One region of the Variovorax sp. P4_B11 genome, then DNA from elsewhere that is predicted to be linked to it. Evidence: riboswitches for the same ligand, from Rfam matches in the RefSeq annotation. Region 1 holds a riboswitch; the other holds the start of a gene.

What was found. A riboswitch is a leader RNA that binds a small molecule or an ion and turns the genes downstream of it on or off. The one in region 1 is predicted to bind glycine.
Region 2: another riboswitch for glycine. It lies ahead of gcvT (glycine cleavage system aminomethyltransferase GcvT); the one in region 1 lies ahead of AC1DYD_RS00865 (FAD-dependent oxidoreductase).

What each region holds. Positions count from the first base shown of each region.
Region 1 covers NZ_JBFUHO010000001.1:160,322-176,156, reverse strand. Annotated here, with positions in the region: gene ubiA (4-hydroxybenzoate octaprenyltransferase) at 1-56, opposite strand, end outside; gene AC1DYD_RS00930 (Dps family protein) at 85-678, opposite strand; gene AC1DYD_RS00925 (LysR substrate-binding domain-containing protein) at 772-1,737, opposite strand; gene recG (ATP-dependent DNA helicase RecG) at 1,884-3,992, opposite strand; gene queA (tRNA preQ1(34) S-adenosylmethionine ribosyltransferase-isomerase QueA) at 4,070-5,122, shown strand; gene tgt (tRNA guanosine(34) transglycosylase Tgt) at 5,116-6,288, shown strand; gene AC1DYD_RS00905 (aldose 1-epimerase) at 6,326-7,261, opposite strand; gene AC1DYD_RS00900 (SDR family NAD(P)-dependent oxidoreductase) at 7,350-8,129, shown strand; gene AC1DYD_RS00895 (serine endopeptidase) at 8,102-9,199, opposite strand; gene AC1DYD_RS00890 (hypothetical protein) at 9,419-9,577, opposite strand; gene AC1DYD_RS00885 (phosphatase PAP2 family protein) at 9,684-10,337, opposite strand; gene AC1DYD_RS00880 (MFS transporter) at 10,352-12,307, opposite strand; gene AC1DYD_RS00875 (hypothetical protein) at 12,308-13,153, opposite strand; gene AC1DYD_RS00870 (helix-turn-helix domain-containing protein) at 13,279-14,013, shown strand; glycine riboswitch at 14,151-14,258, shown strand; gene AC1DYD_RS00865 (FAD-dependent oxidoreductase) at 14,337-15,569, shown strand.
Region 2 covers NZ_JBFUHO010000004.1:271,240-287,074, forward strand. Annotated here, with positions in the region: gene AC1DYD_RS06885 (aromatic ring-hydroxylating dioxygenase subunit alpha) at 1-865, opposite strand, end outside; gene AC1DYD_RS06890 (5-methyltetrahydropteroyltriglutamate--homocysteine S-methyltransferase) at 1,013-2,134, shown strand; gene AC1DYD_RS06895 (glutathione S-transferase family protein) at 2,167-2,835, shown strand; gene AC1DYD_RS06900 (phospholipase D-like domain-containing protein) at 2,832-4,214, shown strand; gene AC1DYD_RS06905 (dienelactone hydrolase family protein) at 4,289-4,966, shown strand; gene AC1DYD_RS06910 (ROK family protein) at 4,976-6,055, opposite strand; gene AC1DYD_RS06915 (alpha/beta fold hydrolase) at 6,071-6,895, opposite strand; gene AC1DYD_RS06920 (ABC transporter permease/substrate-binding protein) at 6,985-8,532, shown strand; gene AC1DYD_RS06925 (TRAP transporter substrate-binding protein) at 8,665-9,636, shown strand; gene AC1DYD_RS06930 (TRAP transporter small permease) at 9,723-10,217, shown strand; gene AC1DYD_RS06935 (TRAP transporter large permease) at 10,214-11,491, shown strand; glycine riboswitch at 11,536-11,634, shown strand; glycine riboswitch at 11,650-11,765, shown strand; gene gcvT (glycine cleavage system aminomethyltransferase GcvT) at 11,816-12,976, shown strand; gene gcvH (glycine cleavage system protein GcvH) at 13,029-13,406, shown strand; gene gcvP (aminomethyl-transferring glycine dehydrogenase) at 13,433-15,835, shown strand, end outside.

The DNA of each region.
Region 1 (15,835 bases):
CGGTTCCAGCGGATCAGGTCGAGCCACAGCGCGATCCGTGAATGCCCGGGCATCATCGACACGGGGTGGGCCACTGCCAGCGAGTCACTCTTCGAGCAGGGAGCGCAGCATCCAGGCCGTTTGATCGTGCACGGTACAGCGGGCGGTCAGCATGTCGGCGGTCGGATCGTCGCCGGCTTCCTCGGCCACCGGGATGAACGCGCGCGCGATGCGCGACACGGTCTCGTGGCCCTTGACCAGGATTCGCACCATCTCCATCGCCCTGGGCGGCGTCTGCGGCACGTCGGGCACGGTGGCGATCTTGCTGAACTCGGCGTAGGAGCCCGGCGCGTAGTGGCCCAGGGCGCGGATGCGCTCGGCGATGACGTCGGTCGCGCCCCACAGCTCGGTGTACTGGCCCATGAACATCGCGTGCAGCGAATTGAAGTGCGGGCCGGTCACGTTCCAGTGGAAATTGTGGGTGGTCAGGTAGAGCGTGTAGGTATCGGCCAGCACACGGCTCAGGCCCTCGGCGATGGCGGCGCGGTCCTGCCGATCGATGCCGATGTTGATGATCGGCGCGCTGCGGCTGCCCGATTCCTCGGCGACCTTGACGCCTCCCTTTTTCGGCACCTTGCCGGCGGAGGGTGCTGGCGCGGGCGTGGCGGGCGACTTCGGCTTCTTGATGACTTTGGCCATGGCGACAGGTTCTTTCTACAGGAGGGTTGACGGCAGCAGACAGGGGCCAGCGGAGAGGGCCGCTTCGCAACAGCCGCACTCTATCGCAGGACGTCAGGACAGACGCCTGACGCCTGGCAGTTCGCAAGCATAGATCGCGTTGCGCAGGGCTGCGATCGCCTCGTAGCGCGTGAAGCTGCGGCGCCAGGCCAGCACCACGCGGCGTGTCGGCGGCTCGCCGCCATGGATGTCACGCACCGGCAGGTAGCGCACGATCTGCTCGACCTCCTTGCGCCCCTTGGTGCGCGGCTTGAGCGCCTCGGCCGGCACCGACAGCCGCGGCACCAGCGTCACGCCCATGCCCGAAGCCACCATGTGCTTGATGGTCTCGAGCGAGGAGCCCTCGAAGCTCTTGCGAATGCCTTCGGCATTGCTCGAGAAGCGCGCGAACTCGGGGCACACCTCGAGCACGTGGTCGCGGAAGCAGTGGCCGGTGCCGAGCAGCAGCATGGTTTCCTTCTTGAGCTCGTCGGAGCTCACCGACTCGCGATCGGCCAGCGGATGGTGCGCCGGCAGCGCGGCCATGAAGGGCTCGTCGTAGAGCGAGGCGACCGCCAGGCCGGTGTCGGGAAAGGGCTCGGCCATGATCGCGCAATCGATCTCGCCGGCGCGCAGCATCTCGAGCAGCTTGACGGTGAAGTTCTCCTGCAGCACCAGCGGCATCTGCGGCGTGCGGGCGATGTTCTGGCGCACCAGGTCGGGCAGCAGGTAGGGGCCGATGGTGTAGATGACGCCGAGGTTCAACGGCCCGGACAGCGGGTCCTTGCCGCGCTTGGCGATCTCCTTGATGCTGGCCGCCTGGTCGAGCACGCTCTGCGCCTGCTGCACGATCTGCTCGCCCAGCGGCGTCACCGTAACCTCGCCCGCGCTGCGCTCGAAGAGCTTGACCTCGAGCTCGTCCTCGAGCTTCTTGATCGCCACCGACAGCGTGGGCTGCGAGACGTAGCAGGCCTCGGCGGCCTTGCCGAAGTGGCGCTCGCGGGCGACAGCGACGATGTATTTGAGTTCCGTTAGCGTCATAGTTTTCGTCAATTATTGCTCGCCCCCAGGTTGCCCCGCACATCGTGTCGGGGCGCCCACCCCCCGGCCGGGGGCAACACCGGCGGCCCGGCGGAGCCGGTTCCGCGGTGTTTCACCAGCCGGCCTGGCTGCGCCGCCCTTGAGGGTCAGGCCTTGAGGTATTCGGCCTTGCTCCCGAGCCAGCGGTCCACATGTCTGGCGGCGAGTTCGGGGTGCCGATCGAGCATCTGCGGCGCCAGTTCGCGGGCCCAGTCGAGCAGCATGACGTCGGTGCTGAGGTCGGCGAAGCGCAGCAGCGGCGCGCCCGACTGGCGGGCGCCGAGGAATTCGCCGGGGCCGCGGATCTCGAGGTCGCGGCGCGCGATCTCGAAGCCGTCGCTGGTCTCGGCCATGGCCTTGAGCCGCGCCCGCGCGGTCTCGCCGACCCGGCCGCCTTCGTTCGGCGCGTACAGCAGCACGCAGGCCGAGGCCGCGGCGCCGCGGCCGACGCGGCCGCGCAGCTGGTGCAATTGCGAGAGCCCGAAGCGCTCGGCATGCTCGATCACCATCAGCGAGGCGTTGGGCACGTCGACCCCGACCTCGATGACCGTGGTGCTGACCAGCACCTGCAGCTTGTTGGCCGTGAAGCTTTCCATCACCGCCTGCTTCTCGGCGGTCGGCATGCGCGAATGCAGCAGGCCGACGCCGACCTGGTCGCCCAGCGCATCGGCCAGTTCGTCGCGGGTCTCGGTGGCGTTGCGCAGGTCGACCGCCTCGCTCTCCTCGATCAGCGGACAGACCCAGTAGACCTGCCGGCCCTGCTGCAGCTGGGCCTGGATCCGGTCGATGACCTCGTCGCGGCGGTGCTCGGCCACCAGCTTGGTGACGATCGGCGTGCGGCCCGGCGGCAGCTCGTCGAGCGTGGAGACGTCGAGGTCGGCGTAGTAGCTCATGGCCAGGGTGCGCGGGATCGGGGTTGCGCTCATCATCAGCAGGTGCGGTTCGAGCTCGCCGACGGCCTTGCCGCGCAGGGCCAGGCGCTGGGCCACACCGAAGCGATGCTGCTCGTCGATGATCGCCAGCGCGAGCTTCCTGAAGCGCACTTTCTCGGAGATCACCGCGTGGGTGCCGATCACCAGCGCCGCCTCGCCGCTCTCGACCGCGGCCGACATCGCGTCGCGCTCCTTCTTCTTCTGGCTGCCCGTGAGCCAGGCCACGCGCAGACCCCGCTCGGCCAGCAGCGGATCGAGCCAGCCGACCAGCTTGCCGAAATGCTGGGCCGCCAGGATCTCGGTCGGCGCCATCAGCGCGCACTGGTGGCCGGCGTCGATGCAGCGCGCCGCCGCCAGCGCCGCCACCACGGTCTTGCCGGAGCCGACGTCGCCTTGCAGCAGCCGGTGCATCGGCAGCGCGCGCGCCAGGTCGCGCGTGATCTCCTCGCCGACGCGCTGCTGCGCGCCGGTCAGGGCGAAGGGCAGCGCGGCCAGCAGCTCGCGATGCAGCGAAGCGCCGGAGACCGCGGCGTCCAGCACCGGCGCCCGCTGCGCCGCCCGCGCGCGCCGCGCCTGCAGCTGCGACAGCTGCTGCGCCAGCAGTTCGTCGGCCTTCAGCCGCTGCCAGGCCGGATGGCTGTGATCCTCGAGCGTGGCCATCGAGACATCGGGCGCAGGATAGTGCAGGAAGCTCAGCGCCCGGCGCAGCTCCCAGGCACCGTGCGGCGTGGCGCCCGCCGGCAGGGTCTCGTCGAGCACCGCCCGCGCCAGGCCGCTGCGCACCTCGCGCCGCAGCACCGGCTGGGCCAGCCCGGCAATGGTCGAATAGACCGGCGTCAGCGCCTCCGGCAGCGGGGTGCCGGAGGCCTTCACGGCCGGATGCATCATCTGCCGCCCGATGAAGCCGCCGCGCACCTCGCCGCGCACCCGCACCCGGGCGCCGATGGCCAGCTGCTTCTGCTGCGAGGGGTAGAAATTGAAGAAGCGCAGCTGGCAGGTGTCGCTGCCGTCGTCCACGGTCACGATCAGCTGGCGCCGCGGCCGGAACACCACCTCGCTCTCGGTCACCACGGCATCGATCTGCGCCATCTCGCCGTCCCGCACGTCGGCCAGCCGCACGATGCGGGTCTCGTCCTCGTAGCGCATCGGCAGGTAGAGCGCGAAATCGATGTCGCGCACCAGGCCGAGCTTGCGCAGCGCCCGCTGGACCACGCTGAGCCCGGTGCCGGGCGCAGGCGCGGCAACGGGCTTTTCGGCGGACAGGGGATTGGACTCGGCGGGCATGGGACAATTCTGCCCGGCTCCTCGCCTCCCTCTTTCCCATGCCTCCTTGGCACGGGCCCGTCCGGCCCTCAAGCACCATGCGCGCCTTCACGCTTTCCGATTTCGATTTCGACCTGCCGCCCGACCTGGTGGCCCAGCATCCCGCCGCCGAACGCAGCGCCTCGCGCCTGCTCGACGGCACCGGCCCCGCACCGGTCGACCGCATCTTCAACCAGCTGCCTTCGCTGCTGCGGCCCGGCGACCTGCTGGTGTTCAACGACACGCGCGTGGTCAAGGCGCGGCTTTTCGGCGAGAAGCCCACCGGCGGCAAGCTCGAGCTGCTGGTCGAGCGCGTGCTGCAGGGCGCCGAAGTGGTGGCGCACATGAAGGTCAGCAAGAAGCCGCCGATCGGCACCACGCTGGCGATGACCGGCGGCTTCACGGCCACGCTGCTGGGCCGCTGGCCCGAGGAGGACGGCGCGCTGTTCCGCTTGCGCTTCGACAGCCCGGCGGGCGAAGACCCGTACGCGCTGATGGCGCGCTGCGGCCACGTGCCGCTGCCGCCCTACATCGCGCACACCGATTCGGCCGACGACGAGCGCCGCTACCAGACCGTGTTCGCGCGCGTGCCCGGCGCGGTGGCGGCGCCGACCGCAGCGCTGCATTTCGACGACGTGCTGCTGTCCGAACTCGAGGCCCGCGGCGTGCGGCGCGCCAACGTCACGCTGCACGTGGGCGCCGGCACCTTCCAGCCCGTGAAGACCGAGAACATCGCCGCGCACACCATGCATGCCGAGCGCTGCGAGGTGCCCGAGGCGACCCAGCGCGCCATCGCCGAGTGCAAGGCGCGCGGCGGCCGCGTGATCGCGGTCGGCACGACCACCGTGCGCACGCTCGAGAGCTGGGCCAAGAGCGGCGAGGCCAGCGGCGACACCCGCATCTTCATCACGCCGGGCTTCGTGTTTGCTCACGTCGACCTGCTGGTCACCAACTTCCACCTGCCCAAGAGCACGCTGATGATGCTGGTCAGCGCCTTCGCCGGCTACGAGCGCGTGATGGCGCTCTACGCCCACGCGATCCGCGAGCGCTACCGCTTCTTCAGCTACGGCGACGCCATGCTGCTCGCACGAACCCCTTTCACATCATGCTGAACTTCGAACTCCTCGCCACCGACCCGCAAAGCCACGCGCGCCGCGGCACGCTCACGCTGAACCACGGCGTGGTGCAGACCCCGATCTTCATGCCCGTGGGCACCTACGGCACGGTCAAGGGCGTGATGCCGCGCAGCCTGCACGAGATGGGCGCCCAGATCATCCTGGGCAACACCTTCCACCTGTGGATGCGGCCCGGCCTCGACGTCATGGCGGCCTTCGGCGGCCTGCACCCCTTCGAGAAGTGGGACAAGCCGATCCTCACCGACTCGGGTGGCTTCCAGGTCTGGTCGCTCGGCGCGATGCGCAAGATCAGCGAGGAAGGCGTGAAATTCGCATCGCCGGTCAACGGCGACAAGCTCTTCCTCACGCCCGAGGTCTCGATGCAGATCCAGACCCTCCTCAACAGCGACATCGTGATGCAGTTCGACGAGTGCACGCCCTACGACGTCGACGGCCACGTGACGACCGAGGCCGAAGCCCGCCAGTCAATGGCGCTCAGCCTGCGCTGGGCGAAGCGCTGCCAGGCGGAGTTCTCGAGGCTCGAGAACCCGAATGCGCTGTTCGGCATCGTCCAGGGCGGGATGTTCGAGAACCTGCGCGAGGAATCGCTCGCGCAGCTGGTCGAGATGGACTTTCCGGGCTACGCGATCGGCGGCGTCAGCGTCGGCGAGCCCAAGGACGAGATGCTGCGCATCATGGGCCACACGCCGCACCGGCTGCCGGCCCACAAGCCGCGCTACCTGATGGGCGTCGGCACGCCCGAGGACCTGGTGGAAGGCGTGGCGCAGGGCGTCGACATGTTCGACTGCGTGATGCCGACCCGCAACGCGCGCAACGGCACCTTGTTCTCGCGCTACGGCGACCTCAAGATGCGCAACGCCCGCCACAAGAGCGACCCGCAGCCGATCGATGCCAGCTGCAGCTGCCACGCCTGTGCCGGCGCCTCGGGCGTGCCGTGGGAAGCGGGCGGGCGCGACGGCTTCAGCCGCGCCTACCTGCACCACCTCGACCGCTGCGGCGAGATGCTCGGCCCGATGCTGACCACCATCCACAACTTGCACTACTACCTGAACCTGATGCGCGAGATCCGCGACGCGCTCGACGCCGGAAGCTTTGCCGGGTTCCGTGCCCGCTTCAAGGCCGATCGGGCGCGCGGAATCTAGATGCTATGAAGGACTGCCCCGGGCGAGTCCCGTTGAGCTAGACCGAGCGCAGCGACCAGGACCCCGAGAGGGTCTCGCCCGGGGCCAGCACCGCACCGCCGATCTCGGTCGGCCCGTGCCGATCCGAGAGATTGATCGCGTCGGTGCACTGGCTCACCGGTTCGGCGCAGAAATGGCCGCCGCCGCGTGGGCAGTACAAGACGAAGAAGTCCAGCGGCGCGTCGGCCGACAGCACCAGCGTGCGACCGGCATCGGGCCACTCGATGCGGGCCTCGCGCTGCCAGCGCGTGAAGTTGTTGTCGAGGTCGAGACTCGACAGCGGCACGCCCTCGCGCAGCCGCGCCACCTCGGCAGTCGGCTCGAGCGCCACCGGCATCACCTCGGCATCGGCGCGCCACATGGCGGCGGTGGCGGTCCGAAGCCGCGTCCCGGGACGGTGCGGAAAGTACGGGTGGTGGCCGATGCCGGCGGGCATCGGCGCCGTGTCGCGGTTGGTCAGTGCCAGCGTGCAGCGAAGCCCCGACCGATCGAGCTCGAAACGCTGCGTCGCCTCGAAGGCCCAGGGCCATTGACCGTCGGCCTCGAAGGCCAGCGCGAGGCGGGCCTGCGCCGGCCCGGACTCGGCCACCTGCCAGGGCCGGAGCCATCCGAGACCGTGCAGCGCATGCTTGCCGGACGGCCGCGCCGGGTGCGTGGCGGCGATCGCGATGTCGCGGCCGCCAAACCGCGCGCGGCCGTCGCGGATGCGGTTGCACCACGGCAGCAGCGGAAAGCTGCCCATCGCGAAGGGATCGCCCCGCGCCAGGTCCTCGGCCGAGGCCGGCCGCAGCCAATCGAGCCGCTCGCCGCCGCGCTGCTCGTGCAGGGCCGCGATGGCGCCGCCGACCCGCGGGGCCAGCAGCAGGCGCATCGGGCCGGCTGCGAGTTCGACCAGTCCTTCCGGGCCGGCTGGGTGCGTGGGGTCTGCGCTCATTCGATTGGCATCCCGTCAGGTGTTGCAAACGCGCGCATTCTCGTTCACACGGGTGGCGAGCGACACGGCGGACGGTCAGAATTTGCGCATGAACTCATCGACCTCCCCTGCCCCCTCCGCCATCTACCCGTCGCTGACCGGACGCACCGTCTTCATCTCCGGCGGCGCCTCCGGCATCGGCGAGAGCCTGGTGCGCGCCTTCCATGCGCAGGGCGCACGGGTCGGCTTCTGCGACCTCGACGCCGCGGCCGGCACGGCGCTGGCGCAGCAGCTGGGCGGCGGCAACGCGCCGCTGTTCCAGGCCTGCGATGTCACCGACGTGGCCGCGCTGGCCGCCACCATCGCCGCGGTGCGCGCGCGCTTCGGGCCGATCCAGGTGCTGCTCAACAACGCCGCCAACGACCGCCGGCACCAGATGGCCGACGTCACGAGCCAGGACTTCGACCGTCTCGTGGCGGTCAACTTCAAGCACCAGTTCTTCGCTGCCCAGGCGGTGGCCGACGACATGCGGGCGCTCGGCGGCGGCTCGATCATCAACTTCGGCTCGATCAGCTGGATGATCAAGGGCGCCGGCTATCCGGTCTACCAGGCCTGCAAGTCGGCCGCGCGCGGGCTCACGCGCTCGCTGGCGCGCGACCTCGGCAAGGCCAACATCCGGGTCAACGCGATCGTGCCGGGCTGGGTCATGACCGAGCGCCAGCTGCGGCTCTGGGTCAAGCCCGAATCGGCCGCCGAGATCGATGCCGCCCAATGCCTGCCGGGCCGCGTGATGGCCGAGGACATCGCCAGCATGGCCTTGTTCCTCGCCGCCGACGATTCGAAGATGTGCACCGCCCAGGACTACGTGGTGGACGCCGGCTGGACCTGAAGCGGCCCCGGCAACGGCGCGCGGGGCGCAGCACCTGGATCCGCCGCCGTGCCGCAGGCATGGCAGAACTTGGCGAAGGCGCTCTTGCGCGCATCGCAGGCACGGCAATGGTCGAACAGGCCGATGCCGCAGTGCGGACAGAAGTCGATCTCGGTGTTCTTGAGGTCCACCGGGCGCTCGCAGCCCGGGCAGACGCTCTTGGACAGCCGTGCCAATGCCGTGTCGTAGCTCAGCTCGTTGCGGCGCACCGTCTCGGGCTGCGCCTCGGCCAGTTTCTGCCGCGCCAGGTAGCGGTTGAGCGCCAGGATGGCGTAGCGCCCGACCAGCACCGTCAGCACGATGCCCACCACATAGCGAACGTAGCCGCCGTAGCTCGGCAGGTAGGGCACGAGCTCGACGAAGAAGGCGAACAGCGCGAAGTAGATGAAGCCCCACACGAAGGGCCACCAGGTGCTCTTGCGCTTCTTCGCGAACAGCCAGCCGGCGATCACCAGCAGCGGCAGCGTGAGCGCCAGCCGGTACAGGAACACCCGCAACTCGACCTTGCGGTTCTCGGCATCGAGCCGCTTGCGCGCCGCCTCCTCGAGCACCAGCAGCTGCTGCTGCGCCCGCTGGCGCGACTGCCGGGCGTCGAGCGCGATCTGCCGCTGCGCCACCACGTTGCGCTCGGCCTCGTCCTCCTTCGCCTTCAGGGCATCGAGGGCCCGGGTGCGGGCGATCAACTCGGTGTCCTGATCGGGCTGGGCGGTGGCGCGGCGGGTGGCGAGCCAGTTGCCGAAGGTCTCGCGCGCCGCCCGGCTGGCCTGCTGCGCGGTGACCAGCTTGAGATCGGCCTGCTCGCGCTCGCGCGCGGCCTGCTGCTCGCTGCGCTCGGCATCGCGCACCGTGTGGCGCAACGGGTCGGCCGCCGCCCGGTCGATGAAATCGTCGAGCTCGATCCGGTGCTCGACCCGCGGCAGGTCGCCGACGATCGTGCTACCGAGCCCGACCAGGAAGCCAGCGAACACAATCGCCACCCCCCAGAGGCCGCGGCGAAACCACTTTTCGGACAGGCGCAGTGCCTTGCTCATTGCATTCTTCCTCTCGGGACGTTGTGTTGCTTGCCGGCGGCCGATTCTGGACGACCGCGGGCCCGGCTTCGGGATTCATCGGGAACACGAACACGCCGGCCACGATCACGGTCGCGGCCACCAGGCCCGTCTGCAGCACCACCTTCACCACATGCTGCGGATGGGACACGCGCTCCCGGTACTCGCGCTCGTAGGGGCCGAAATTGGTGGGCTCGCGCTTCACCACGAATTCCCGGCCTGCGGCAGCTCGCGGCCCATGGCCGGGGGCATCGACGCGCTGACGATGGCCTCGCCCTGCAGGAAGGCTGCGGCCGGCGCGACGATAGGGGTGCACACGGCACAGGCCGCGACCAGAAAAGTGAGCAGGTACTGCTTCATGGGATCTTCTCGTCCAGGAAGTGAAAGTGCGCGGATCATGGTCCGCCCCTTCGCCGCCTGAAGCGCATTCGTGTCGTGGTCGCGGTACCCTGCGCCGCCGGTATCGCTACTTGATACCAAGCGGCGCCCGGCGGCCCGCCAGCAGGTCCGCGCGCGTGAAGGGCCGCTCGATCCCGGCCAGCCGCACGGCGATCACTTCGAGCAGGCCCTGGGTCGGCGCCGGCGTGCCGGGCCGAAGGAAGAACATCGGGGTGGCCAGGCTCAGCAGCACCAGCGTCCAGCTGACGCGCGGATGCGGCAGCCGGTGCTGCGACCAGAGGAAAGTGGCGCTGACCACCATGCCGAGGGCATAGCCGGCGACCACCTCCGACAACGAATGGGCATCGAGCGCCAGCCGGGTGAGGCCGATGAAGGCGGCGAGCAGCCATCCGAAGACCGCCGCCGCGACCCGCACGGGATGTTCCCAGCGCGAGACGGCCAGCCAGCAGGCCACCGGCCAGACGCTGGCAGCGATCGCCGTATGGCCGCTGAAGCCGGTGAAGTCGAGCCTGGCGCTGCCGATGCCCCAGCCGAGGAAGGCGATCTTGGAGCTGGCGATCAGGCTGCCGCCGAAACCGAACAGCAGGATCCACAGCAGCGCCAGCGCTCGGGTGTGACTGCGGATGCCGAGCCAGACCGCGATCCAGAGCGCAGCGGGCAGCAGGAAGCCGCTGTCACCCAGCCAGGTGAGCACGTGCAGGATCTCGCGGGGGCTGGGCATCGGCCGGACGGACCTCAGGTGCCGAGGAGCACGCTCACGCGCCGCTGCAGGGTCTCGGGTTGCACTTCGGCGCGGGGCATCGCACAGCCGACGCGGAGCCCCACGCGGCTGAAGAAGCCGCGCCGGAACGGCCGCACCATGGCGACGTTCTGGCCGTCGCGCGCCTCGATCCGGCTGAAGTACGACCCCCACAGGTTGGTCAGCGCCATCGGAACCACCGGCGGCTCGATGCCGCCGGCGCGGGCGGCATCGAGGATCTTCATCACGCCGCCCTTGAAGGGCTGCAGGCTGCCGTCGCGGGTGATCGCGCCCTCGGGGAAGATGGCGAGCAGATCGCCGTCGCGCAGCACCTGCGCGGCGTCGGCGAAGGCCTGTTCGTAGGCGGCCGGGTCCTCTTTCTGCGGCGCGATCGGGATCGCCTTGGCCAGCCGGAACAGCCCGCCGAGCACCGGCACGCGGAAGATCCGATGGTCCATGATGAAGCGGATCGGGCGCGGGCTGGCGGCCATCAGCAGCACCGCGTCGATGAAGCTCACGTGGTTGCAGACCAGCACCGCCGGCCCGTCGGCCGGAATGTGCTCCTGGCCCCGGATGTCGAAGCGGTAGACGAAGTGCGACAGCACCCAGGCCACGAAGCGCAGCAGGTATTCGGGCACCAGCATGAAGATGTAGAAAGCGACCAACGCGTTGGCGATGCCGGTGAACAGGAAGATCTGGGGAATCGTGAAGCCCCCCTTCAGCAACGCCCCGGCGATGACCGAGCTGGCGATCATGAAGAGCGCATTCAGAATGTTGTTGGCCGCGATGATGCGGGCCCGGTGGGTGGGCTGGCTGCGCATCTGGATCAGCGCGTACATCGGCACGCTGTAGAGCCCGGCAAACAGCGACAGCAGGCCCAGGTCGGCCATCACGCGCCAGTGCGCCGGCTGGGCCGTGAAGGCGCCCAGCCCCAGCTGCGCCCCGGCCGGCAGCCCGCGCGAGGCGAAGTACAGGTCGATCGCGAACACGCTCATGCCGATCGCGCCCAGCGGCACCAGGCCGATCTCGACCTGGCGCCGGCTCAGCGTCTCGCACAGCAGCGAGCCGGCGCCGATGCCGACCGAGAACACCACCAGCAGCAGCGAAGCCACCTGCTCGTCGCCGTGCAGCACCTCCTTCGCGAAACTCGGGAACTGGGCCAGGAAGACGGCGCCGAAGAACCACATCCACGAGATGCCCAGCAGCGAGCGGAACACCACCACGTTGCCATGCGCGAGCTTCAGGTTGCGCCAGGTCTCGCTGACCGGGTTCCAGTTGATCGCCAGGCCCGGGTCGGTGGCCGGGGCCGGCGGGATCGCCTGCGCCACCGCGCGTCCGGCCAGGGCCAGCAGCAGGCAGGCGACGGCCACGGTGGCATGGCCGACCTGCGGCAAGGCCACCAGAAGGCCGCCCGCGACCTGGCCCAGCAGGATGGCGACGAAAGTGCCCATCTCGACCATGCCGTTGCCGCCGGTGAGCTCGCGCGGCGCCAGCACCTGCGGCAGGTAGGCGAACTTGACCGGACCGAACAGGGTGGAGTGCAGCCCCATCAGGAACACGCAGCCGAGCAGCACCGCCGCGTCGGCCCGCAGGAAGCCCCAGGCGGCGATCGCCATGATCGCGATCTCCAGGTTCTTGACGAAGCGGATCATCTTCGTCTTGTCGTGCTTGTCGGTGAGTTGCCCGGCGGTGGCCGAGAACAACAGGAAGGGCAGGATGAACAGCGCGCCGATCGCCAGCCCCGCCATCGCCGGAGGCATCCAGTTCAGCTGCAGCTGGTAGGTCACCATCACCGTGAAGGCGAACTTGAACAGGTTGTCGTTGGCTGCGCCGGCGAACTGGGTCCAGAAGAAGGGCGCGAAGCGCCGCTGCCCCAGCAGCGCGAACTGGTTGGCGTGGGCGGGCCCCTCGGGCTGGCTGGCGGATGCGGCTTCGGTGGTGGGTGTCATCATTCAGGTGGAGGCAGCAGTCAGCGGGGCGGCGTGCGGATTGTGCCGCAGCGTCTGCCGCCCCATCGCCTGCAAGGCGTGGAGCACCGGGAGCGCCGCCAGGGCCGCCGTCAGGTGCTTGAGGCTGTGGCCCGACAGCAGCTGGTGCGTGGCGGCGTAGATCGCGGGGTCGGCCAGCTCGAACAGCTGGGCCAGCGCGTAGAAGAACAGCACCCCGCCGAGCTTGAGGCCGATGGCGCCGGCCACCGGGCGAACCAGCGCCAGCGCGAGCAGCAGCGCCATGCCGCCGAACTGCAGCACCGCCCAGGGCCATGCATTGCCGGTGCCATGGCAGACGGCCGCGGCCAGCAGCCCGCCGGCCAGCGTGAACCAGGCGGCCGTCCAGCCGGCGCGGGCGCTGACCCGCTCGCAGACCGCAAAGCCGACCAGCCCCGCGAAGGCCACCGCCATGCCGGCCCGATCCGCCGCCAGCCGCAGGTCGTCGGGCTGCAGGTGGTAGAAGGCCGACCCGAGCGCCGTGAGAACCAGGCCGGCGAAGAACATCCAGGCGCAGTCGAGCGCATGGACCGGCGCCGGCGCGACGGCCTGGGGCAACGGTGCGGCGTCCTGCAGCTGGTCATGGGCGCGGTCCAGCCAGTGCAGCCAGCGCAGGCCCCAGAGGCCCAGCACGGCGAAAGGCAGGTTGCTCAACACGTTCACGGCGTTGGGCAGCGCGCGCCAGGACCGGCCATCGGCAAAGGCGGCCGCGCCCGGTGCCGCAACCGTGGGACCGAGTACCGCCGCGCCGACGAGCAGCACGGCCAGCGCCAGCAGGGCGTGTTCGCGGCGGGAGAGGGACGGCAGGGACATGGCAGGCTCCGATGGGTGCTCGAGGAGGTGGAATCTAGGTTGTCAACCCCTCGGACGGCATCGAGAATCGATACGGAGCACTTTTTCACCACCCCGGGTATCAATCCGCAATACTCCCTCTCGCCATGAGTACCACCGTCGACCTGGTCAATGCCCTCAAGAACGAACTCAAATCCGCCCGCATGACCTATGCCGACCTGGCCAAGTCGCTGGACATGGCCGAGTCCAGCGTCAAGCGGATGCTGGCCAAGGGCGACATGCCGCTGACCCGGGTCGACGCCATCTGCCGGGCCCTCAAGATCGACTTCGCCGAGCTGGCGCGCCGGGTGGCGGACGCGCAGCCCCTGCTCAAGGAGCTCACGCTCGAGCAGGAGAAGGCGGTGGTCAAGGACAAGAAGCTGCTGCTGCTGGCGATCTGCGTGCTGAGCCAGTGGACGCTGGAGCAGATCGTCGGCGCCTACCGGATCACCGAGGCCGAGTGCATCGGCTACCTGGCCCAGCTGGACCGGATCGGCATCATCGAGCTGCGGCCGCTGAACCGCTACCGACTCAAGCTCGCCAAGACCTTCCGCTGGCGCCCGCACGGGCCGGTGATGGATTTCTTCCGCGAGAACGTGGTGCTCGACTACTACCGCGGCGGCTTCGACGGCCCGGCCGAGGGCCTGCTGCTGGTGCACGGATCGATCAGCAAGTCGCTGGCACCGGCCTTCCTCGACCGGCTGCAGCGGGTGGCCCAGGACTTTGCGCAGCAGCACCAGACCGACCAGAAACTGACCCCCAAGGAGCGCGAGGGCTACACCTTGCTGCTGGGCATGCGCAACTGGGAGTTCGAGCTGTTCACCCGCCTGCGCCGGGCCTGAAAAACACGGAAACCGGTTTCCTCTATAAAATCCGCCCAGCAGAAAAGCGGACGCTTCCGTCCCACCGATGGCGCAATCTCCCATGAACGCTCAGGTGAACCGCCCAAACCGCGGTTCAGGCACTGCCTCAATTCGATCAATCGCCGACTGGAGAGCCACCACGCCAAGTGGTGCACCGAAGGAGCAAACCCGCTGCCAGTGGCCGCGTGGTGAAACTCTCAGGTAACAGAGACAGGGGGAGCGGCAGTCTGAACCCCGGGTCTTGCCGCTTTTACAGTAAGCGCTAACGCCCGCCGTTCATGCCCTCCCAAAAGGATTCGGACATGCGCGTGGTTGTATTTGGCGCGGGCTTGCTCGGCGTGACCTCGGCCTACTATCTTCAACAGCTCGGACACGAAGTGACCGTGGTCGACCGGCATGCGACGCCGGCGGCCAAGGCACGCGGCCTGGCGACCGCCGAGCAGTCGACCGCAGCGCCGGCCGCAGCGGCATCGCCCCGGCGCGGCAGGAAGCTGTCCAGGCTGTGCAGCGGCATCCGTCGCGGCCTCTCCAGGCTGATGGACCGGGCCGTCGGGACGCCGGCCAAGCGCGATCCCCTCGACCATCTCGTGCGACTGGCGGCGTACAGCCGCAAGAGCGCGCGCGCCCTGCGCGACGAAGCCGGAGTGCCCCAGGGCTCGCGCTCGGCCGGCCTGATGAACATCTACACCGATCCCGAGGCCTTCCGGGTCCGGACGGCCGGCGCCACGCACTGGTCCAGCCTCGGCTGCGAGGAACGGCTGCTGTCGGCCGACGAAGCCATCGTCCTGGAACCGGCGCTGAAGGCGATGGGCGGCAAGCTGGCCGGAGCGACCCACGCGCAGGAAGACCCGGCGCGCGATCCGGCGCAGTTCGCCGCCAGCCTGGTGTTCCTGTGCCGCGCCGCCGGCGTGCGCTTCATGACGCGGCACACCGTGGTGTCGCTCAAGGAACGCAACGGCCGGATCGACCATGTCGAGCTGCTCGATGCCGCCGGCGAGCCGACCACCTTGCGCGGACAGGCCTACGTGCTGGCGCTGGGTGCGTCGAGCGTGCCGCACGCCGAAGACCTGGGCATCGACATGCCGCTGCGCTTCGTGCGCGAATACATCGTCACGATGCCGATCCTGAACCCTTCGCTGGCGCCGCGCATGCCCTTGCGCGACCGCCAGGGCAAGCTGCGCATCACGCGCATCGAAACGCCGGCCGGCGACCAGTTGCAGGTCCGGGCCGTCGTGCGGGCCGGGCTCGACGAAGAGGCCGAGCCCGACTCGGACCGCTTCCGGGCGATCGTGCGCCGCACCGAGATGCTGCTGCCCGGCGTCGCCGACGCCGCGCGGGCCAGTTTCGATACCGCCATGCACGCGGCCAGCACCAACCGGCTGCCGATGATCGGCAAGACCCGCCTCCCCAACCTGTTCCTGAACACCGCGCCCGGCGCTCGAACCTGGATCCATGCCTGCGGCGCGGGCAAGTCGATCGCGCGGATCGTCAGCGGACTTCGGCCCGAACTCGACTTCGCCTTCCGGCGCCCTTAGGGCCTGTTCACACTATTTCCGGGGATCGCGTTGCCGGGCGAAGGGGCTGGATGCAAGGCGCCCGCGCGCAGCAAGGCTTTCGCCTTGCAAGCGCGGGCAACGCCGCAGACGGCCCCTTGGCCCGGCAACCCGCAGGGAAGGCCTGCCAGGACGAGCCACTCGGCGTTGCGCTCCTTGCATGTGCCAACGCACATGCCGCGTCGCGCGCCTTGATTGGCCCGTCCTGGCAAGCCTTCGCGACCCCGGAAATAGTGTGAACAGGCCCT
Region 2 (15,835 bases), on a different contig from region 1:
CGCAGTAGTTGCGGGCAAAGGCCCAGAAATAGAGGCAGCTCTTGTTGGTCTCGGGCGTGATGGTGTTGAGCACATAGCCGTTGACGCCCTTGCTGCGGTCGCCCGGCCGGCCGTCGCGCGGCACCGCGCCACTGCCCGCCTCGGCCACGCCGACGTCGATGTTGACGGTGCACGGCCCCTCGAATCGGATGATCTGCCAGCGGTCCACCTTGCCCCGGTAGCCGCGCGCGTAGTGGATCTGCCCGGCCCAGAACGGCGGCGCATCGATGGCCTCCATCCAGCGGGTGACCGTGGCCGAGCGCTCGCCGTGGGTGGCGACGAAAGGCGCCTCGGCCACCGCGCGATTGCCGATCGACGAGCCGTGAACGAAGGTCTCGTGCGTCAGGTCCATGAGGTTGTCGACCACCAGCCGGTAGTCGCAGGCGACCCGGATCATCTTGCCGTCGCCGGCCCAGGCAGGGTCGTCGTTCCAGTGCATGTCGGGCACCAGCGCCGGGTCGGCCTTGGCCGGGTCGCCGGGCCAGACCCAGACGAAGCGGTGTTTCTCGACCACGGGATAGGAGCGCACGCAGGCCGAAGGATTCAGCGTCTCCTGGCTCGGCATGAACGTGCAGCGGCCCTGGCTGTTGTAGACCAGCCCGTGGTAGCCGCAGACCACCTCGTCGCCCTCCAGCCGCCCCAGGGACAAGGGCATGAGGCGATGCCAGCAGGCGTCTTCGAGGGCGGCGACCTGGCCATCGGTGCGCCGGTAGAGCGCCAACTTCTGGTTGCAGACCGTGCGCGCGAGCAAGGCGTGCGAGACCTCGACGTCGTAGGCGGCCGCGTACCAGGCATTGAGCGGGAAAGGACGGACTTCGGCTTTCATGGGATACGCAATGTATACAACGATGCGATAAAGTCCAAGATATTTCACCTTGACAAGGGTAAGTACCGATCTTTCTGTATCCATTCCATGGGCTTTCTGTGCGGATACGATCGACCGTTCTTTTCCCAGATACGACGGAGCCATCCCATGTCCCAGCACGCGTCCCTGCCTGCCCGCTACGACCACGTCGGCAGCTTCCTGCGCCCCCGGTATCTGCTCGAAGCCCGCGAGCAGAAAGCCAAGGGCGAGATCACGCCCGAGCAGCTTCGCAAGGTCGAAGACAAGGCCATCACCGAGATCGTCAAGTTCCAGGAAGACATCGGCCTCAAGAGCATCACCGACGGCGAGTTCCGCCGCACCTATTTCCACATCGACTTCCTCGAGCAGCTCGGCGGCGTGAAGAGCGACATCCCGGTCACGATCCGCAAGCCCGACGGCACCGAGGAGCTGGCGCCGCCCGTGATGCGGGTGATCGACAAGGTGCGCCACGTGAAGAACATCCAGCTCGCGGACTTCGAGTACCTCAAGAGCCAGGTGTCGGCCGGCAACACGCCCAAGGTGACCATCCCCTCGCCCACCATGCTGCACTTCCGCGGCGGCCGCGCCGGCATCAGCCGCGAGGCCTATCCCGAGCTCGACCCGGTGTTCTACGACGATGTCGCCAACGCCTACGGCGACGAGCTGCGTTCGCTCGCCGCGGCCGGCTGCACCTACGTGCAGATGGACGACACCAACCTCGCCTACCTGTGCGACGAGAAGATGCGCGAGGCGGCCCGCCAGCGCGGCGACGACCCCAACGAGCTGCCGCACCGCTACGCCGCCTTCATCAACAAGGTGGTGGCGCAGAAGCCCGAAGGGATGATCCTCGCCATGCACCTGTGCCGCGGCAACTTCAAGAGCACCCACGCGGCGGCCGGCAACTACGAGCCGGTCGCCGAGGCGCTGCTCAAGGAGATGGACCTCGACGCCTACTTCCTCGAGTACGACGACGCCCGCTCGGGCGATTTCCGGCCGCTGCGCTTCCTGCCCAAGGGCAAGACCGTGGTGCTGGGCCTGGTGACCACCAAGTTCGGCGAGATGGAGGACAAGGACGAGCTCAAGGCCCGCATCGAAGCGGCCGCCAAGTACGTCTCGCTCGACCAGCTCGCGCTGTCGCCGCAGTGCGGTTTCTCGAGCACGGTGCACGGAAACAACATCGCGGTCGAGGCACAGCGCGCCAAGCTGCGGCTGGTCGTGGAAACGGCCCAAGAGGTCTGGGGCTCGACCTGAGGCGCCAACCGTGGTGAAGTAGCGTCATGTCCATGAAGCTCTTCACCGCCCCCCTCAGCATGTTCGGCGCCAAGGTGCAGATCGCGGCGCTCGAGAAGGGCGTCGCCTTCGAGTGCGTGATGGTGCCCTTCGACCGCGACGACCGCTACGACCCGAAGCACCCGCAGGTGCTGCGGGTCAACCCGAAGCGGCAGGTGCCGGTGCTGATCGACGGCGATGTCGAGCTGTTCGACTCGACGCAAATCTTCGAATACCTCGAGGACCGCTTTCCGGAGCCGCCGCTGTGGCCTGGCAACGTCGCGGCGCGGGCGCGAGCCCGGCAGCTCGAACTGAAATCGGACGAAGTCTTCTTTCCCCACGTGATCAAGCTCTTCGGCCTGCAACAGGACATGGAAAGTCCGGCGGCGCTGGCTGCCTGCGCCGGCTGCGCCCGCTTCTACGAAGAACTCGAAGCGAAGCTGGCCGACAGCGAGTTCCTGGCCGGTCCCTACTCCTTCGCCGACATCGCCTTCTACATGGCGCAGGTGTTCGCCGAGCGCAAGGGCGCGCCCATGACCGCGGCGACGCCCAGGCTGCTGGCCTGGCGCGAGCGCGTGGGTGCGCGCGGTCCGGTGCGGGACGTGGTCGGCCCGATGATGAACTTCCTGGCCTCGCAAGGGCGCCCGGTACCGGCCCATCTGCAGGCCCTGGTCCGCTCGTGAACCGGATCGACGACCTGCTCGACTGGCTGCCCTCGCCCTCGCAGCACCTGCTGGTGGTGACTTTTGCCTTGCTGGTCTACGTGCTGACCACCCGCGCGCGGCGCGAGCAGCGCGCCCCCACGACCGCCATCGCCTGGGTCATGGGCCTGGCGCTGCTGCCCTACGTGATCCTGCCGATGTACCTGCTGTTCGGGCAGCGCAAGCTCCGGCCGGTGGGCAGGCCGCGGCCGCCGCGCGCGGCGCCGGCGGGGCACTGGGCGGCCGAACTGGTCGAGAGCTTCGGCCTCGCGGCACCCAGCCTCTGCGAGGTGCGCCTGCATTCCGACGGCGCCGCGGCGCGTGACGCGCTGTTCAAGGTGATCGAGGGCGCGCAGCGATCCATCGACGTCTCGACCTTCATCATCGGCGACGACGCGCTCGGCCACGAGGTGATCAACCGGCTCTCCCGCCGGGCCCGCGGGGGCGTCAAGGTCAGGGTGCTGCTCGACGGCTTCGGCGCCCTGTCGCTGCCGCGCACGCACTTCGATTCGCTGCGCGACGCCGGCGCCGAGGTGGCGGTGTTCCGACCGATCTTCAGCCTGCGCCGCAGCGGCCCGCGCAACCTGCGCAACCACCGCAAGCTCACGATCGCGGACGACCGCTGGCTCTGGTCCGGCGGCAGGAACCTGGCCGGCGAATACTTCACCGGCAACGATGCGCACCCGGTGGCCTGGCGTGACCTGTCCTTCGATCTGCACGGCGACGTGGCGACCGCGGCGGCGCGCCAGTTCGACCATGACTGGGCCTCGGTGCGCGGTCGGCAGTCGCGCCCCATTGCCGGCGATGCCGGCCCGCAAGAAGGTGGCAGGCCGGCGCAGTTCCTGCCCAGCGGGCCCGACCAGACCGAGGACACGGCGCAGGCGCTGCTGATCGACGCCTGCTTCCGCGCCGAGCACCGCCTGCTTGCCGTCACGCCCTACTTCGTGCCCGGCGACGGACTGCGCGACGCGCTGCGGCTGGCGGCCCGGCGCGGCGTGCAGGTGACGATCGCGATTCCCGGCCGATCGAACCACCGGCTGACCGATTTCGTGCGGGCCCGCAGCATGCGCGACCTGGCACGTGCCGGCGTGGTGTTCAAGATGCTGCCCTACATGGCCCATGCCAAGGCGGTGGTGGTGGACGAAGACCTGGCGCTGTGCGGTTCGATCAATCTCGACCTGCGCAGCCTGCTTCTCAACCACGAGGCAGCGGTGGTGTTCTATGGCCGCGCCGAGATCGACGAACTGGCGCATTGGATCGAAACCACCGCCTCGGCCGGCGAAACCTACCGGGCGCGCACGCCCGGACTGCTGCGCGACGTCGCCGAGGGCCTGCTGCTCACGATCGCCTTCCAGCTTTGAGCCATGCGCGGGAACATGGCCGATGTTCGATACTCCCTTCCTGTCCACGACATCAGGAGAGCTTCATGGGAACCATGATCGAATTCAAGCGCCCGGATGGCGGCGCGGTGCAAGGCTATCTGGCCGAAGCCGAGAAGGCCTTCGGATCGGTGGTCGTGATCCAGGAATGGTGGGGGCTGAACGACCAGATCCTCGGCGTCGCCGAGCGTTTCGCTCAAGCCGGCTTCACCGCGCTGGTGCCCGATCTCTATCGCGGAAAGAAGACCGTCGAGGCCGAGGAAGCCCACCATCTGATGAGCGGGCTGAACTTCGCCGAAGCCGCCTCGCAGGACGTGCGCGGCGCGCTGCAGTATCTGAAGGCGCGCGGCGGCAAGGTGGGCGTCACCGGCTACTGCATGGGCGGCGCGCTGACCTTGCTGGCATCGACGATGGCGTCCGAGGCCGATGCCGCCGTCATCTGGTATGGCTATCCGCCGCTGGAGTATGTCGATGCCTCGAAGATCACCGTGCCGTTGATGGCACATTGGGCCACGCAGGACGCGGCGTTCGCCATCGCGGGGGTCGATGCCCTCGAAGAGAAGCTGCGCGCGGCGGGCGTGCGCTATGAAGGGCACCGCTACCAGGCGCATCACGCCTTCGCCAACGAAACCGCGCAGGGCCCGGGCCGGATCCCCATCACGCAATACGACGCCGTGTGGGCCCGGCTCGCATGGGATCGCACACTGCGTTTCTTCGGCCGGGAACTCGCCTGACCGGCCGGCCTACTTCTGCTTGTTGGTGTAGCTGGCGTTGCCCAGTCCGGTGCCGATGGTCAGCACCGCCCAGCGCTTCACATCCTGCATGAACGGCAGTTCGCTCAGGCCCTGCACCACCGCATCGTTGTGCAGCAACGCGACCGTCGGCTCGCCGCCGATGGTCGGCAGCCGCTTGCACAGCTCGGTGGGGAGGTGGAAGTTGTCGCTTTCCCAATCGCCGGGCAGGTTCTGCGCGCCGCGCGAGATGGATCCGTCCTTGCGAACGAGCCCGGGGCAGGCGATGCCGATGAAGGGCGCGAGCCGGATGCCCTGCCGCTTGCAATAGCCTATCTGGGCCCCGAGTATTTCAGCCAAGCGGTCGATCAGCGCCTTGCGGCTCGGGCTGTCGTCCGCATGGCGCCACTTCTCGCGCCGCACCACCTTGGCCTTCGACAGGTCGGCTGCGCGCTTCTTGCGCAGCTTGACGATGCCGCAGCGTACGTTGGTGCCGCCGATGTCGAGCGCGAGGATCGCGTCGTGGCCTTTCAGCATCGGCGGCGGCACCAGATGCACCCATCCCAGCAGGCCGCCGTCGTCCGGCTCGTGGCAGATACGGGCCAGCTGCACGGAAACATTCATGTCCTGCAGGATCGCTGCCGCCTGCAGCACCGCGCGCTCGCCCACGTCGCTGCCCGGGAAGCCGCCGCCGATCACGATCCGCTGCACGCCATGCCACGACGGCTGGCGCAGGAAGCGGTCGATCACCCAGGCCAGTTCCTCGGCGAACTGCTCGATCACGCCGTGAACCACGTCCGCGGCCTCGGAACTCTTGGTTTCGCCCAGTGTCGCGTCGAGTTCGCTCTTGCTGAGGTCCTTGGAATGCACGCCGCCCAGCGGGTCCTTGCCCTTTCGGCGACGGCGCTGCCGCCAGCGCTCCAGCAATTGCCTGAAGGCGGTCTGGCTGGCCTGGTCGCCGATGAAGCCGTCCTTGTCGCGCAGCTGGAGGCTGTAGCCCTCGACCGTCACGGCGGGCAGTTCGCGGGCGCCATGCGCGGCGGGGCCTTCGGCGGGCGGCCGATCCGATGCGGGTTCGTCGTTCTTTTTCATTCGGGGTGGGATCCTTCAATCGGCCGTGGCGTCGAGGATCAGCCGGGCGGTCTCTTCGGGCTGGTCCCAGTGGGGATAGTGGCCGCAGCGCTCGAACCAATGCAGCCGCGCATCGGGAAACAGCTGTTGCGCGCGTGCCGCCTGGCTCGGAAGGCAGATCCTGTCGAGCCGGCCCCAGCCGATCACGACCGGCTTCCCGAGCGTCCCGACGGCGGAGCCCTCGAGCGGCGATCCGCGCACGAAATCCCTCAGCATGAGACTGAGGGACGGGGCGGATGCGAAGCTGTGCATCTCCTCCAGCACCAGCGCCGGCGGCAGCCGACGCGCCTGGGACGAGAACCGGGCCAGCAACAGCATGCGCGACCATTCGTGGGCAGCCAACGCGGGCATGGCGAATGCGAGGCCTCGCGCCAGCCGCATGGAGAGCCACAGCGAGGCCTGGTACGCCATGCGCTCCCAGCCGGCCCAGAACCCGCTCGGTCCGAGCAAAACGACCGTGCCCAGCACTCCGCCGCGGCGCGCCAGCTCGAGCACCAGGCGCGCGCCGAACGAACTGCCGACCGCATCGACACCCAGCAGGTCGTGCTCGCCGAGGAAGCGGGCCACGGCGGTCGCCAGCGTGCGCATCGACACCTCGCCTTCCAGTGGCGGACTCTTGCCGAAGCCCGGCAGGTCGAGCGCGACCACGGCGCGCTCGGCAGCCAGCGGGTCGAGGATGGTCTGCCAGGTCCGCCAACTGCTGCCCAGCCCATGCACCAGGAGCAGGGGCTTGCCTTGACCGCGACGGATGTAGTTGATCAGCACGTTCGGACTGTGCAGGGCGGCCGAGCGGCGCCACATCAGCGGCACGCACGATCGGTTGTAGGAGAAAGGGAATCTTCACCCCCCATGAGGCCGCGGCCGGGCCTGGCGCCGATACACTGGCCGCGATGCAACTGCTGCGCTGCACCGGGCTCGCTGTCCTGGCCTTCATCCTGCTGCTGGGCGCCGCCGTGGCCGCGACCGCCCAGGAGCAGGCGCTGCGCATCGGCTCCAAGCGCTTCACCGAGTCCTACATCCTGGCCGAGGTGCTGGCCCAGACCGCTGCGCCCAGGACCGCGGTTGCGCCTGTGGTGCGGCAGGGGCTCGGCAACACGGCCATCGTCTACGAGGCCCTGCGCTCCGGCGGGATCGACCTCTACGCCGAGTACACCGGAACCATCGCGCTGGAGATCCTCAAGGGCTCGCCATCGATGACGCGCGAAGCCATGAACGCCGCCCTGCGGCCGCTCGGGCTCGGCGTGGCCGTGCCGCTCGGATTCAACGACGGCTATGCGCTCGCCATGCGCGCCGCCGACGCCGACCGGCTCGGCGTTCGCACCCTGAGCGATCTGGCCGGCCAGCGCGAACTCCGCTTCGGCCTCTCGAACGAGTTCATCGGCCGCGCCGACGGCTGGCAGGGCCTGGCGGCGCGCTACGGCTTCAGCCAGACGCCGACCGGGCTGGACCACGGCCTGGCCTACGAAGCCATCGCCGCCAAGCAGGTCGACGTCATCGACATCTACACCACCGACGCCAAGATCGACCACCTGGGCCTGCGCGTGCTCGCGGACGACAAGGGCTACTTCCCGCGCTACGACGCCGTGCTGCTGTACCGGCTCGACCTGCCGGCGCGGCTGCCCGCCGCCTGGGCCGCCCTGCAGCCGCTCGAGGGCCGCATCGACGAGCGCTCGATGATCGCGATGAACGCGCGCGCCGAACTGCAAGGCGTGGCCTTCGACGTCATTGCGCGCGACTTCCTGGCGACGACGCAGCCGGGTTCGCCGGCCGCCCTCCCGTCCGACAACGCCGCCCGCGGCTTCATGGCCAAGCTGTTCGGCCCCGACCTCGGCCGGCTGGCGCGCCAGCACCTGCTGCTGGTCGCGATCTCGGTCGGCGTCGCGATCCTCATCGCCGTGCCGCTCGGGATCGCGGTGTTCGCGCATGTGCGGCTGCGCGCCCTGGTGCTGGGCCTGACCGGTCTGCTGCAGACCATCCCCTCGCTGGCGCTGCTGGCCGTGCTGATTTCGCTGCTGGGCGCGATCGGCACGCTGCCGGCGCTGATCGCGCTGACGCTGTATTCGCTGCTGCCGATCATGCGCAACACCGTGACCGGGCTGGCCGAAGTTCCCGCCGGCCTGCGCGAGGCCGGCACCGCGCTCGGCATGACCGGCGGCCAGAACCTGCACGTGGTGCTGCTGCCGCTGGCGCTGCCCACGCTGCTGGCCGGCGTGCGCACCGCGACCACCATCGCGATCGGCACCGCCACCATCGCCGCCTTCATCGGCGCTGGAGGCTTCGGGGAACGCATCGTGACCGGGCTCGCGCTCAACGACCGCGCGCTGCTGGTCGCCGGCGCCGTGCCCGCCGCGGCGCTGGCACTGCTGAGCGAGGCGCTGTTCGAGGCGCTCGAACACCTGATGCGCCGGCGCCGCGGGCAACTGCCGCCCAGCGCCTAGACTCGGCCTCAAAAAAAGGAGCGCGACTGCGTCCGTGAAAATCCCGACGAGGTGAAGCTTGCTATTGCGGCATAGTCGCAGGCTGCCTTGCGGGCCCGGGCCCGAACTCTTTCCCATTCTGGAGACATCCCCATGAAATTGCGCCAACTGGCCGCAGGCCTGATCCTCGGCTTTGGCATCGCGAGCGCGGCCCTTGCGCAGACGACGATGAAGATCAGCATCTCGACCTCGCAGAACTCGCACCAGGGGGTCGCCATCGACACCTTCGCGAAGGAAGTCGCGACGCGCACCAACGGCCGCTACAAGGTCGAGACCTTCTACAACGGCTCGCTCGGCGGCGAGCGCGAATCGATCGAGGCCGTGCAGCTCGGCACCCAGGAACTCGCCTTCTCTTCGACCGGCCCGGTGCCGAACTTCGTGCCCGAGACCAAGATCCTCGACGTCCCCTTCCTGTTCCGCGACAAGGCACACGCCCGCGCCGTGCTGGACGGCCCGATCGGGCAGGACATGCTGGTCAAGTTCGACGCCAAGGGATTCAAGGCGCTGGGCTGGGGCGAGAACGGCTTCCGCCACATGACCAACAGCAAGCGCGACGTGAAGGCGCCCGAGGACCTCAAGGGCCTGAAGATGCGCACCATGGAGAACCCGGTGCACATCGCGGCCTACAAGGGCTTCGGCATCATCACCACGCCGATGGCCTTCCCCGAGGTCTTCACCGCGCTCCAGCAGGGCACGGTCGACGGCCAGGAGAACCCGCTGCCGGTCATCATCTCGGCCAAGTTCGACCAGGTGCAGAAGCACCTCACCTTGACCGGCCACGTCTACTCGCCCTGCATCTTCGTGATGAACAAGGCCGCCTTCGACAAGTTGAGCGCCGCCGACAAGCAGGCCTTCCTCGACGCCGCCAAGGAAGCCATCAAGGCCAACAGGGCCCGCGTCGACGAGGACGACGCCAAGGGCGTGGCCGACCTGCGCGCCAAGGGCATGACCGTGATCGACAACGTCGACAAGGCCAAGTTCGTCGCCGCGCTGGCGCCGGTCAACGCCGAGTTCGAGAAGCAGTTCGGCAAGGCCAATCTCGACAAGATCCGCGACGTCAAGTAACCGGCTGCCGCGAAACTCCTCGCGGCAGCACGCGCCCGCACAGCCTGCGCTGGCGGGCGTTTTTTTGTCCGAACCCTGATGCGCCCATGAAATCCGCCTTCCTCGCACTCGACCGCTGGACCACCGGCCTGGCGATGGCGATCGCCTGCTTCATGCTGGTGGTCGCCTCCTCGCTCGGCGTGTTCCAGATCGTCACTCGCTTCGTGCTCGAACAACCGGCCGAATGGTCCGAGATCCTGATCCGCATCAGCCTGATCTGGATGGTCTTCATGGGCATCCCGACCGCCTTCCGCCAGGGCGCGATGGTCAGCGTCGACGTGCTCTACCGCTGGAGCCCGCCCAAGGTCCGCCGGGTGCTCGACTGGGTCGTGTGCCTGGCCGCGCTGAGCCTGATCGCGGTGATCATCTGGTGGGGCTGGGACTACGCGCAGCGCGGCAGCGTGCAGTCGATGGCTGGCCTCGAATCGGTCTCGATGTTCTGGGCCTACGTCGCGCTGCCGGTGGGCGGCCTGTTCTGCGTCGTCGGCATCATCGCCAACCTGATCGACCCGAAGCGCAACGAACTGGAAACCGCTCAATGACCCTCGTGATGATCACGACCATGGTGGTGTGCTTCGCACTCACCATCTCCGTCGCCGTTTCCATCGGCCTGGCCTCGGTGCTCGGCATCCAGGCCTCCAACGCGAACATGCTGATCTCCGTCAAGGAGATGTTCAACGCGATCAACAAGTTTCCGCTCGCCGCCATTCCCTTCTTCATCCTGGCCGGCAACCTGATGGAGACCGGCGGCATCTCGCGCCGCCTGGTCGACTTCGCCAAGAGCCTGGTGGGCGGCGTGCAGGGCGGGCTGCCGATGACCTGCGTGCTGACCTGCATGATCTTCGCGGCGGTGTCGGGCTCCTCGGTGGCGACCACCTTCGCGATCGGCGCGATCCTGATCCCGGCCCTGATCAAGCACGGCTACCCGGTCGGCTACGCCGCCGCGCTGCAGGCCACCAGCGCCGAACTCGGCGTCATCATCCCGCCCTCGATCCCGATGATCCTGTACGGCGTCAGCGCCGAGGTCTCGATCGGCGAGCTGTTCATCGCCGGCTTCGGCCCGGGCATCCTGATCAGCCTGGCGCTGATGGCCTTCGTCTACGTCTATTGCAAGTTCAAGGGACTGGGCAAGAACGACGGCGACGGCCGGCTCGGCGTCGCCACCGCGACCTGGCGCGCCGGCTGGGCGCTGCTGATGCCGGTGATCATCCTGGGCGGCATCTACGGCGGCATCTTCACGCCCACCGAGGCGTCGGCGGTGGCGGTGCTCTACGCGCTGATCGTCGGCACGCTGATCTACCGCGAGATCAGGCCGGCCGACCTCTATGCGGTGCTGCGCAAGTCGGTGGTGTCCTCGTCGGTGATCATGTTCATCATCGCCAACGCCGGCCTGTTCGCCTTCCTGATCACGCGCGCCGGCGTGCCCGACGCCATCGGCCGCTGGCTGCAGGAGGTGCTGCAGTCGCCGGCGATGTTCCTGCTCGGCGTCAACGCGGCGCTGTTCGTGATCGGCATGTTCATCGAGACCAGCGCGGCGATCATCGTGCTGGCGCCGATCCTGGCGCCGGTGGCGATGCACTTCGGCATCGATCCGGTGCACTTCGGCCTGGTGATGGTGGTGAACCTGGCGCTCGGCATGATCACGCCGCCCTTCGGCGTCAACCTGTTCGCGGCCTGCACCGTGGCACGGATTTCACTCGACCGCATCGTGCCCTACCTGGTTCCGTTCGTGCTGGTGATCCTGGCCTGCCTGATGGTGGTCACCTACGTGCCCGGCATCTCGCTCGGGTTGCGCGACCTGGTCTATTCGAAGTAGCGCGGCCGCCGAAATCCACGACCGGAGGACGCGATTCCCTTACACTCCAACGGTCAGGAGAGCGTCCCGCCGCGGTGGGGCCGCCGAAGGCGCAGGTCCCCCGAACCAAGGGCCCGAACGCTCAGGCAAAAGGACTGACAAGACGCCCCAATTCAGGGCGTTTCCTTGCTGGAGAGAGGCGGTTGGTCGCGAAAGTCGCGTCGCACCGCCCACCGAAGGAGCAAACCCCGATCGTGGGGCGAATCTCTCAGGTAAAGCGGACAGCAGGGGTGGCCCATGGCTTCTCGCCATGGAACAAGCACTGCCCCTTTTGGAGAACCGCCCTTGGCTGCCGCATCCGACGATCTGCTGAAGACCCCGCTCCACGGCCTGCACCTGGCGCTCGGCGCCCGCATGGTGCCCTTTGCCGGCTATTCGATGCCGGTGCAATATCCCACCGGCCTGATGGCCGAGCACAAGCACACGCGCGAGGCCGCGGGCCTGTTCGACATCTCCCACATGGGACAGCTGCGCCTGGCCGGGCCCGATGCCGCCGCCGCCTTCGAAAGCCTGATGCCGGTCGACGTCATCGGGCTGGCGCCCGGCAAGCAGCGCTACGGACTGCTGCTGAACGAACAGGGCGGCATCCTCGACGACCTGATGTTCTTCAACGAGGGCCACGACTCGCTGTTCGTCATCGTCAACGGCGCCTGCAAGCAGGCCGACATCGCCCACATCCAGGCCCGGATCGGCCAGCGCTGCCAGGTGCTGCCGATGCCCGACCACGCCCTGCTCGCGCTCCAGGGCCCGCAGGCCGCGGCCGCGCTGGCCAGGTTGTCGCCCGGCGTCGAGCGCTTCGTCTTCATGACCGGCGGCGCGGTGCAGATCGGCGGCATCCCGGCCTTCGTCACGCGCAGCGGCTACACCGGCGAAGACGGATTCGAGATCTCGGTCGCCGCCAAGGACGCCGAAGCGCTGGCCCGCCTGCTGCTGGCCGAGCCCGAGGTCAAGCCGATCGGCCTGGGCGCGCGCAATTCGCTGCGGCTCGAGGCCGGCCTGTGCCTCTACGGCAACGACATCGACGAAAGCACCACGCCGGTCGAGGCCGCGCTGGGCTGGGCGATCCAGAAGGTCCGGCGCAGCGGCGGAGCGCGCGAAGGCGGCTTCCCGGGTGCGGCCCGGGTGCTGGCGCAGCTCATCGCCGTCAATGGAACGGCCGGCCATCTCGACCACGAGACACTGAAGCGCAAGCGCGTCGGCCTGGTGGCGCTGGAGCGCGTGCCGGTGCGCGACGGCACCGTGCTCGAGTCCTTCGAGGGCTTGGCCATCGGCCAGGTCACCAGCGGCCTGCTCGGCCCCAGCGTCGACCGGCCGATCGCGATGGGCTATGTCGCGCTCGCCTATGCCGAGCCCGGCACCCGGATCCAGGCCATGGTGCGCGGCAAGCCGGTGCCGATGGAAGTCAGCACGATGCCCTTCGTGCCGGCCCGCTACCACCGGGGCTGACAGTCCCTCACCCGATTTTTCCAAGCCAGACTTTCTTCAAGGAGTTTTTCCCATGACCCTCAAGTACACCAAGGACCACGAGTGGGTGCGCCCCGAAGCCGACGCGGCGCTGGTCACCGTCGGCATCACGGTGCACGCGCAGGATGCGCTCGGCGACGTGGTCTTCGTCGACCTGCCCGAAGTCGGCAAGGGCTTCGCGCAGGGCGATGTCGCCGGTGTCGTCGAATCGGTCAAGGCCGCGGCCGACGTCTTCATGCCGGTCTCGGGCGAAATCACCGAGGTCAACGAGGCGCTGCGCGCCGACCCCTCGCTGGCCAACAGCGCGCCGATGGATGCGGGCTGGTTCTTCAAGCTGCGCATGAGCGACCCGACCCAGCTCGAGGCGCTGCTCGACGGGACCGCCTACGAGAAGTTCTCCGCCGAAAGCTGATTCCCGCACCATCACCCGAGCCCTCCATGCCGACTCCCGTGCCTTCCCACCTCTCGCTGCGCGACCTCCAGAACGCCGAGGAATTCATCGCCCGCCACATCGGCATCGAAGCCGACGACGAGCAGACCATGCTCGCTGCGGTCGGTTCGACCACACGCGCCGAACTGATCGACGGCATCGTGCCGCCGGCGATCCGCCGCAGCCGCCCGATGCGGCTACCGGCGCCGATCACCGAGGCCGACGCGCTGGCCGAGCTGAAGGCGATCGCGGCGAAGAACAAGGTGGCCAGGAGCTTCATCGGCCAGGGCTACTACGGCACCCACACACCCGGCGTGATCCTGCGCAACGTGCTCGAGAACCCGGCCTGGTACACCGCCTACACGCCCTACCAGGCCGAGATCTCGCAGGGCCGCATGGAGGCGCTGGTCAATTTCCAGACCATGGTCTGCGACCTCACCGGCATGGCGATCGCCAACGCCTCGATGCTCGACGAGGCCACCGCGGCCGCCGAGGCAATGACGCTGGCCCGGCGCAGCGTCAAGAGCAAGAGCAACGTGTTCCTGGTCTCGGGCGACTGCCATCCGCAGACCATCGAGGTGATCCGCACGCGCGCCGCGCCGCTGGGCATCGAGGTCAAGGTCAGCACCGCGTCCGAGACCCTGCCGCATCTGATGGCCAGCGGCGGCTTCTTCGGCGCGCTCGCACAGTACCCCGCCACCACCGGCCAGGTGCACGACCTGCGTCCGCTCGCCGGCTACGCACACCAGTGCGAAGCCGCCTTCTGCGTGGCAGCCGATCTGCTGGCCTTGACGCTGCTGGCACCGCCCGGCGAGTGGGATGCCGACATCGTCTGCGGCACCACCCAGCGCTTCGGCATGCCGATGTGCAACGGCGGCCCGCATGCGGCCTACCTGGCTTGCCGCGACGAGTTCAAGCGCTCGCTGCCCGGCCGACTGGTCGGCGTCAGCGTCGACACCCACGGCCAGCCGGCCTACCGGCTCGCGCTGCAGACGCGCGAGCAGCACATCCGGCGCGAGAAAGCCACCTCCAACATCTGCACTGCGCAGGTGCTGCCGGCGGTGGTCGCCAGCATGTACGCGGTCTACCACGGGCCCGAGGGTCTGCGCCGCATCGCGCAGCGCGTCGCCCTGCTGACGGCGGTGCTGGCCCAGGGCCTCGAACAGATGGGCCGCGAGCTGGTCAACGGCACGGCCTTCGATTCGCTCACGATCCAAACCGGCGAGGACACCCAGGCCATCCACGAACGGGCCCTGGCTGCCGGCGTCAACCTGCGCCATCGGCTGCAGCATCACCTGGGCCTGTCGCTCGACGAGACCACCACGCGGGCCGACGTCGAGATGCTGTGGAGACTGTTCGCAACGGCCGGCACGCGGGGACCCGACTTCGACGCCATCGCCGCCACGGCGCAGCTGCGCCTTCCCGAGGACCTGCGCCGCAGCAGCGCTTTTCTCACGCACCCGGTGTTCAACACCCACAAGAGCGAGACCGCGATGCTGCGCTACATCCGCAGCCTGAGCGACAAGGACCTCGCGCTCGACCGCAGCATGATCCCGCTCGGCAGCTGCACCATGAAGCTCAACGCCACCAGCGAGATGATCCCGATCACCTGGCCCGAGTTCGCGAACATCCACCCCTTCGCACCGGCCGACCAGTTGCATGGCTACGCACAGCTCGACGCCCAGCTGCGCGCCTGGCTCTGCGAAGCCACCGGCTACGCGGGCATCAGCCTGCAACCCAACGCCGGCTCGCAGGGCGAGTACGCGGGCCTGCTCGCCATCAAGGCCTTCCATGAAGCCAGGGGCGACACGCAGCGCAACGTCTGCCTGATCCCCTCGTCGGCGCACGGCACCAATCCGGCCAGTGCCCAGATGGTCGGCATGAAGGTGGTGGTGACCGCCTGCGACGCCGACGGCAACGTCGACATCGACGACCTGCAGCGCGCCTGCGAGAAGCACAGCGCCACGCTGGCCGCGGTGATGATCACCTACCCGAGCACCCACGGCGTGTTCGAGACCCGGGTCAAGGAACTGTGCGAGATCGTGCACGCGCATGGTGGCCGGGTCTATGTCGACGGCGCCAACATGAACGCACTGGTCGGCGTGGCCGCACCGGGCGAGTTCGGCGGCGACGTCAGCCACCTGAACCTGCACAAGACCTTCTGCATTCCGCACGGCGGCGGCGGCCCCGGCGTCGGCCCGGTGTGCGTGGTGGAAGACCTGGTGCCCTACCTGCCGGGACACGCGACCGGCGGCTTGCCGTCGAACGGCGCGGTGGGCGCGGTGTCGGCGGCGCCGCTGGGCAACGCGGCGGTGCTGCCGATCAGCTGGATGTACTGCCGGATGATGGGCGCCAAGGGGCTGCAGGCCGCGACCGAGACCGCGATCCTCAGCGCCAACTACATCAGCGCG